Regions from separate parts of the Thauera sp. SDU_THAU2 genome, predicted to be linked through region 2. Evidence: predicted binding sites of a transcription regulator. Region 2 holds the regulator's gene; the other holds the start of a gene.
What was found. Region 2 encodes FNR, which switches genes on or off when oxygen is low (the NO sensors DNR and NnrR bind a similar motif). Its sites were predicted from a motif close to TTGANCTAGNTCAA; they were not measured.
Positions count from the first base shown of each region.

Region 1: napF (ferredoxin-type protein NapF) is a predicted target of FNR. The motif match lies at 1,540-1,553, and genes of this name have one in related genera.

Region 1 covers NZ_JBBWUN010000003.1:4,350,568-4,353,942, forward strand. The annotation lists gene AAFL97_RS22020 (HAMP domain-containing protein) at 1-324, shown strand, start outside; partial or broken gene AAFL97_RS22025 (ATP-binding protein) at 224-700, shown strand; gene narL (two-component system response regulator NarL) at 857-1,507, shown strand; gene napF (ferredoxin-type protein NapF) at 1,629-2,165, shown strand; gene AAFL97_RS22040 (chaperone NapD) at 2,162-2,416, shown strand; gene napA (nitrate reductase catalytic subunit NapA) at 2,418-3,375, shown strand, end outside.
Region 2 covers NZ_JBBWUN010000003.1:903,798-907,172, forward strand. The annotation lists gene AAFL97_RS05315 (PHA/PHB synthase family protein) at 1-64, shown strand, start outside; gene AAFL97_RS05320 (Crp/Fnr family transcriptional regulator) at 74-757, opposite strand; gene AAFL97_RS05325 (SirB2 family protein) at 860-1,249, shown strand; gene fnr (fumarate/nitrate reduction transcriptional regulator Fnr) at 1,309-2,055, opposite strand; gene hemN (oxygen-independent coproporphyrinogen III oxidase) at 2,202-3,375, shown strand, end outside.

The sequences.
Region 1 (3,375 bases), 3.4 Mb from region 2:
GCGCGACCGCGAGCACCATTACGGCATGCTGCGGCTGGCGCTGCCGGCCGACCATGGGCTGGAGGACTGGCAGTGCCAACTGGTCGAAGCACTGTCGCGCCACATCGGCATGGCGCTTGGGGCCGCCCGCCGCGGCGAGCAGGAGCGCCTGCTGGCGCTGCAGGAAGAGCGCTCGGTGATCGCGCGCGAGCTGCACGATTCGCTCGCGCAGTCGCTGTCCTACATGAAGATCCAGATGAGCCTGCTGCAGCGCGCGCTGGCCGATCCGGCGCGCCTGAGCGATGCGGACACGATCCTGGGCGACCTGCGCAACGGGGTGAATGATGCCTACCGCCAGTTGCGCGAACTGCTGGTGTCCTTCCGCCTCGAGCTGTCCGGCGACCTGCGCAGTCTGCTGCGCGCGGCGGTGGCGGAATACGGCGAGCGCGCGGATGTCGACATCACGCTCGACATCCGCCTGGCCGGCTGCAGCCTGACGCCCAACCAGGAAGTCCACGTGCTGCAGATCGTGCGCGAGGCGCTGTCGAACATGCTGCGCCACGCACTGGCGCGCCATGCGCGCGTGGGCCTGGAGTGCGACGAAGCGGGCTACGTCACGGTCGCGATCGAGGACGACGGCGTCGGCATCGACGAAGGGCCGATCGGCGGCCGCGACCACCACGGCCTGTCGATCATGCGCGAACGCGCGCGCAGCCTCGGCGGCACGATCGAGATCGGCCGCCGCAGCGAAGGCGGTACCCGCGTCGGTGTCCGCTTCCGGGCCGTCACCGCCGCGCCTGCTTCCGCGCAATCCTCCCTGCCTGCCATTCCGCCCGCGTTCTACGGGCACTGCACTGTTCCAGCAAGGAAACCGCCGATGAGCGAACCGTCCGTCGAATCCGTCCTGATCGTCGATGATCACCCCCTGTTCCGCAAGGGGCTCGCCCAGCTGCTGCAGACGGTGCCGGGCTTCCGCCTGGTGGGCGAGGCGGCCGGCGGCGAGGAGGGCATCGAGATGGCGCGCGCGCGGCAGCCGGACCTGGTGCTGCTCGACCTCAACATGCGCGACCTCAACGGCCTGGAAGTACTGCGCCAGTTGCGCCAGTTGAAGCCCGAGCCGCGGGTGGTCATGATCACCGTGTCCGACCAGGGCGAGGACGTCGTCGCCGCGCTGCGCGGCGGCGCCGACGGCTACCTGCTGAAGGACATGGAGCCCGAGGCGATGCTGGAAGCGCTTGCCGACGTCGCCGCCGGCCGCGTCGTCATTCCGCCGCAGCTCAACCACCTGCTGGCCGCGGCGCTGCGCAGCGAAGCCCGGCCGCAGACGCCCGATGCCGCCGGCCTGACCGAGCAGGAAACGCGCATCCTCGAGAAGATCGCCGCCGGGCTGTCGAACAAGATGATCGGGCGCGAGCTCGACATCGCCGAAGGCACGGTCAAGGTCCACGTCAAGCACATCCTGCGCAAGCTCGACCTGCGCTCGCGCGTCGAAGCCGCGGTGTGGGCGGTGGCGCACCTGCGTAGCTGACGGCCGGGCAGCCTCCCGCATTCGCGCCGTTCTTGACGGCGGTCAATGACCGCACTCCGACTATGGGTTTGAATCGGCGGCGTACATATGGCACGCCGTACATAGGCTGCCCGGAGGATTCGTGCAAACGGCTTCACTTTCCCGTCGGGGTTTTCTGCGTGGTGGCATGCGCGTGGTGGCTCCGGCCGTCCGTCCTCCGTGGGCGCGGGTCGAGGCGGCCTTCCTCGCCGCCTGTAGCCGTTGCGATGCCTGTATCGACGCCTGTCCGACCGACATCCTGCTGAGGGCGGACGGCGGCTTTCCCGGTGTCGACTTTTCTGCCGGCGCGGGTGAATGCACGTTCTGCGGCGAATGCGTGGCGCACTGCGAACCGCAGGCCTTGGTGCGCAGCGCGGAAGACGGCGCGCCGTGGGCGCTGAAGGCGAGCATCGGCCGCGGCTGCCTCGCCGAATCGGGCGTCGAATGCCGTGTCTGCGGCGAAAACTGCCCGGTGGGAGCGATCCGCTTCCGTCCGCGTCTCGGCGGCGTGGCCTTGCCGCAACTGGACGCCGAAGCCTGTACCGGCTGCGGTGCCTGCTTCGCGCCCTGTCCGACGCGGGCGATCGCGGTGACGGCGGACAGGGTGGCGAACGAATTTCCGACAGAGAGCGAACGATGAAGATTGCAAGTCTGGTGCTGCGGGCGCTGCCCGCGGATTTCCCGGAAATCAAGGCGGCGCTGGCACAAATCCCGGGGGTCGAGATCCACGGCTCTTCCGAGGAGGTCGGCCGCATCGTGGTCACGGTCGAGGATGGCGAGGGCTGGTCGGTCACCGATTCGATCCTCGCGGTGAACCTCGCGCCCAAGGTGCAGGCGGTGACGCTGGCTTACGAATATACCGATGACGGTCTGGAATTGACGGAGGAATGAAATGAGCATGAATCGGCGTGATTTCATCAAGAGCAATGCGGTCGCCGCGGCCGCCGCGACCGCCGGCATCGGCATTCCGGTGGTCACCCAGGCGCAGGGCGTGGCCAGCGCCGGCACCAAGGTGCGTTGGGACAAGGCCGCCTGCCGCTTCTGCGGCACCGGCTGTTCGGTGCTGGTCGGCGTGCAGAACGGCCGTATCGTCGCCACCCAGGGCGACCCGGATTCGCCGGTCAACCGCGGCCTGAACTGCATCAAGGGCTACTTCCTGTCCAAGATCATGTACGGCGAGGACCGCCTGACCCAGCCGCTGCTGCGCATGAAGAACGGCAAGTACGACAAGAACGGCGAGTTCACGCCGGTGTCGTGGGACCAGGCCTTCGACATCATGGAACAGAAGTGGAAGGCCGCGCTGAAGGAGCACGGCCCGGAATCGATCGCGATGTTCGGCTCCGGCCAATGGACGATCTGGGAAGGCTACGCCGCTTCCAAGCTGATGAAGGCGGGCTTCCGCAGCAACAACCTCGATCCCAACGCGCGCCACTGCATGGCCTCGGCGGTGGTCGGCTTCATGCGCACCTTCGGCATCGACGAGCCGATGGGCTGCTACGACGACATCGAGAACACCGACAGCTTCGTGCTGTGGGGCTCGAACATGGCCGAGATGCACCCCATCCTGTGGAGCCGCATCACCGACCGCCGCCTGTCCAGGGATGGCTGCGAAGTCCATGTGCTGTCGACCTTCGAGCACCGCTCCTACGAGCTGGCCGACAACCCGATGATCTTCGTGCCGCAGACCGATTTGGCGATCCTGAACTACATCTGCAACCACATCATCCAGACCAACCGGGTCAACACCGAATTCGTCAATCGCAACGTCAAGTTCAAGATCGGCGAGGGCGACATCGGTTTCGGCCTGCGCCCCAACCATCCGCTCGAAGCCAAGGCCACCAGCAACGGCT
Region 2 (3,375 bases):
GGTCGCGAACGACGCTTTCCCGGCCTTGTGCCCGGCACCGGGAAGCTACGTGCTGGAGCCCTGAGCCGCGTGCTCAGACCTGGTGGCGTGCCAGGCGGGCAGGGTCGTGCAGCGTGATGTGCTTGCCGTGCACGCTGATCAGGCCGGACTCGCTGAGGTCGTGGAAGATGCGCGACAGGGTCTCGGGCGTCAGGTTCAGGCGCGAGGCGATCACCTGCTTGCTGGTGGGCAGGTCGATCTCGCAGGGCGAGTCGCTGTCGGCGACCTGCAGCAGATAGCCGATCACGCGCTGGATGCTCGAGCGCAGCGAGTAGGTCTCGACGTCCTGGATCAGGCCGTGCAGGCGGATCGACATGCCGGCGAGCAGCTTGTGGGCGAAGGAGGGGTCCTGGTCGATCAGTTCGCTGACCACGGCCTGGCCGACGTGGATCAGCGCCGTTTCGGTCAGCGCCTCGGCGAACACCGGGTAGGGCTTGTTCATGAACATCACCGCTTCGCCGAAGCTCTGCATCGGGCCGATGATCTCGACGACCTTTTCCGTGCCCTGCGGCGAGGAGAAGGCGAGCTTGACCTGACCCGAGACGACGAAGTAAAAGCCATGCGGCTGGTCGCCGCGCTGGAACAGGACTTCGCCGCGGGCGATGTGGCGGTCGCGGGTGTAGCGGGCGATGCGCTCGATGTCGGCTGCGGACAGTTCGCCGAAAAGCGGAATGCGCTTGAGCAGCGCGGGGATGTCTATGGGTGGGGTGCTGGCCATGTGCGGGCGCTCCTGATGGGAAGCCGTCTCGTTTGTCGGCCTCCATTCTAATTGAGGGCAGGGGCCAAGGCGGCCGTGCCGCCCCTGGAAAAAAGGAAGAACATGTATTTCGCCATCAAGCATCTTCACGTCACCTGTGTGGCGCTCAGCATCCTGGGCTTCCTGCTGCGAGGCTACTGGATGATCAGCGGCAGCCCCTTGCTGAAGAGCCTGCCGGCGCGGGTGCTGCCCCACGTCGTCGATAGCGTCCTGCTGATCACGGCGATCGTGCTGGCGGTGATGATCCAGCAGTATCCGTTCCAGGCGGATTGGGTGACGGCCAAGGTCATCGGGCTGGTCGCCTACGTCGTGCTCGGCACCATTGCGCTCAAGCGCGGCAAGACGCGCTCGCAGCGGTTGTTCGCGTTTGCTGCCGCGCTCGCGGTGTATGCGTGGATCGTGTCGGTGGCGCTGAGCAAGAACGCTGCGGGCTATCTGGCCGCCGTCGCCTGACGGGGCGGTCGAGGCAGCGAGGCGGGAAGGGGGCAAAAACAGGCCGGAGGCAGGCGCTCTCAGCGCCCGCAGCCGGCCGTCTGATGCTGGACCAGCTTGCGCAGCCTGGTCGTGTCGAGCAGGCGGATGTGCTTCTGCTGCACGGCGATCAGGCCTTCTTCCTGGAAGCGGGAGAAAGCGCGCGACACTGTTTCGAGCTTGAGGCCGAGGTAGGAGCCGATTTCCTCGCGCGTCATGCGCAGGTGGAATTCGGCCGCGGAAAAGCCGCGCGCGGTGAAGCGCTGCGACATGTTGAGCAGGAAGGCCGCGAGCCGCTCCTCGGCGCGCATCGAGCCGAGCAGCATCATCACGCCGTGGTCGCGCACGATCTCGCGGCTCATGACCTTGTGGAACTGGTGCTGCAGGCCTTCGACCTCGTGCGACAGTTGCTCGAGCTTGGCGTAGGGAATCACGCACACTTCGCTGTCTTCCAGCGCCACCGCGTTGCAGCTGTGGTTTTCGGTGCTGATGCCGTCCAGGCCGAGGATCTCGCCCGTCATCTGGAAGCCGGTCACCTGGTCGCGGCCGTCCTCGAGCAGCACGTCGGTCTTGAACGAGCCGGCACGAATGGCGTAGATCGCCTCGAAAGGATCACCCGCACGATACAGGCTCTGCTGGCGCTTGACCTTGCGGCGGCCGCCGACCAGTTCGTCGAGCTGGTGCAGCTCGCTGTCGGACATGCCGAAGGGCAGACACAGCTCCACGAGATTGCATTGCGAACAGGCGGTCTTCAACCCGTTCATGGTGACTGGCACGCTTGCCCTCATCTGCACGATAATTCCGTTTCCTTCAGACACTGTCTCGGGCGCCCTCATCAGTCCATCGGTTCCGGTCTGTTCCTGCCCGTTGATCCACGTCAACCAAAATATTGCGGTGTTCTGCCATTGTTCGGCAGACACTCAAGTTTCAGATCATGACCGACCAGAACGAACTCATCTTCGACCCGCAGCTCATCCGCCGATTCGACATCAACGGTCCGCGGTACACCTCCTACCCCACTGCGGATCGCTTCGTCGAGGCATTCAACGCTGATGCCCTCAAGGATTGGCTTGCCAAACGCGCCATCGGCGGCGTCAGCAAACCTCTCTCATTATACTTCCACATCCCGTTCTGTAACACGATCTGCTACTACTGCGCCTGCAACAAGATCATCACCAAGGATCACGGGCGCTCGGCCAAGTACCTGAAATACCTGGCCAAGGAGATCGAGATGCAGGCCGCCTGTCTGGAGGGCGGCCACCAGGTGACGCAGCTGCACCTGGGCGGCGGAACGCCCACCTTCCTGTCGCACGACGAAATGCGGCAGCTGATGGCATCGGTGCGCGAGCATTTCACGCTGGTGCCGAACGGCGAATATTCCATCGAGGTCGACCCGCGCAAGGTGGATTACGACACCGTCGCGCTGCTGGCTGAACTCGGCTTCAACCGCATGAGCGTCGGCGTGCAGGACTTCGCCGAGGACGTCCAGCGGGCGGTCAACCGCATCCAGAGCTTCGAGGAAACCAAGCTCGTCATCGATGCCGCACGTGGCAACGGCTTCAAGTCGGTGAGCATGGACCTGATCTACGGCCTGCCCAGGCAGAACGTGATCAGCTTCAACCGCACGCTCGAACAGGTGCTGGAGATCTCGCCCGACCGCGTCTCGCTCTACAGCTATGCGCACCTGCCGGGCCTGTTCAAGCCGCAGCGCCGCATCTCGCAGGACGACATGCCCACCGCCGACACCAAGCTGCAACTGCTGCAGCTCGGCATCCGCCGCCTGACCGAAGCGGGCTACGTCTATATCGGCATGGACCACTTCGCCAAGCCGGACGACGAACTGACCGTCGCCCAGCGCCAGGGCCGGCTGCACCGCAACTTCCAGGGCTATTCGACCCAGGCCGAATGCGACCTGCTGGCCTTCGGCGTGTCGGCGATCGGCAAGATCGGCCCGGTGTATGCGCAGAACGTCAAGACGCTCGACGACTACTACGACGCCCTCGACCGCGACGAGCTGCCGGTGCTGCGCGGCATCGAGCTGAACGCGGACGACCTGCTGCGGCGCTCGATCATCCAGGCGCTGATGTGCCACTTCGAGCTGTCGATGC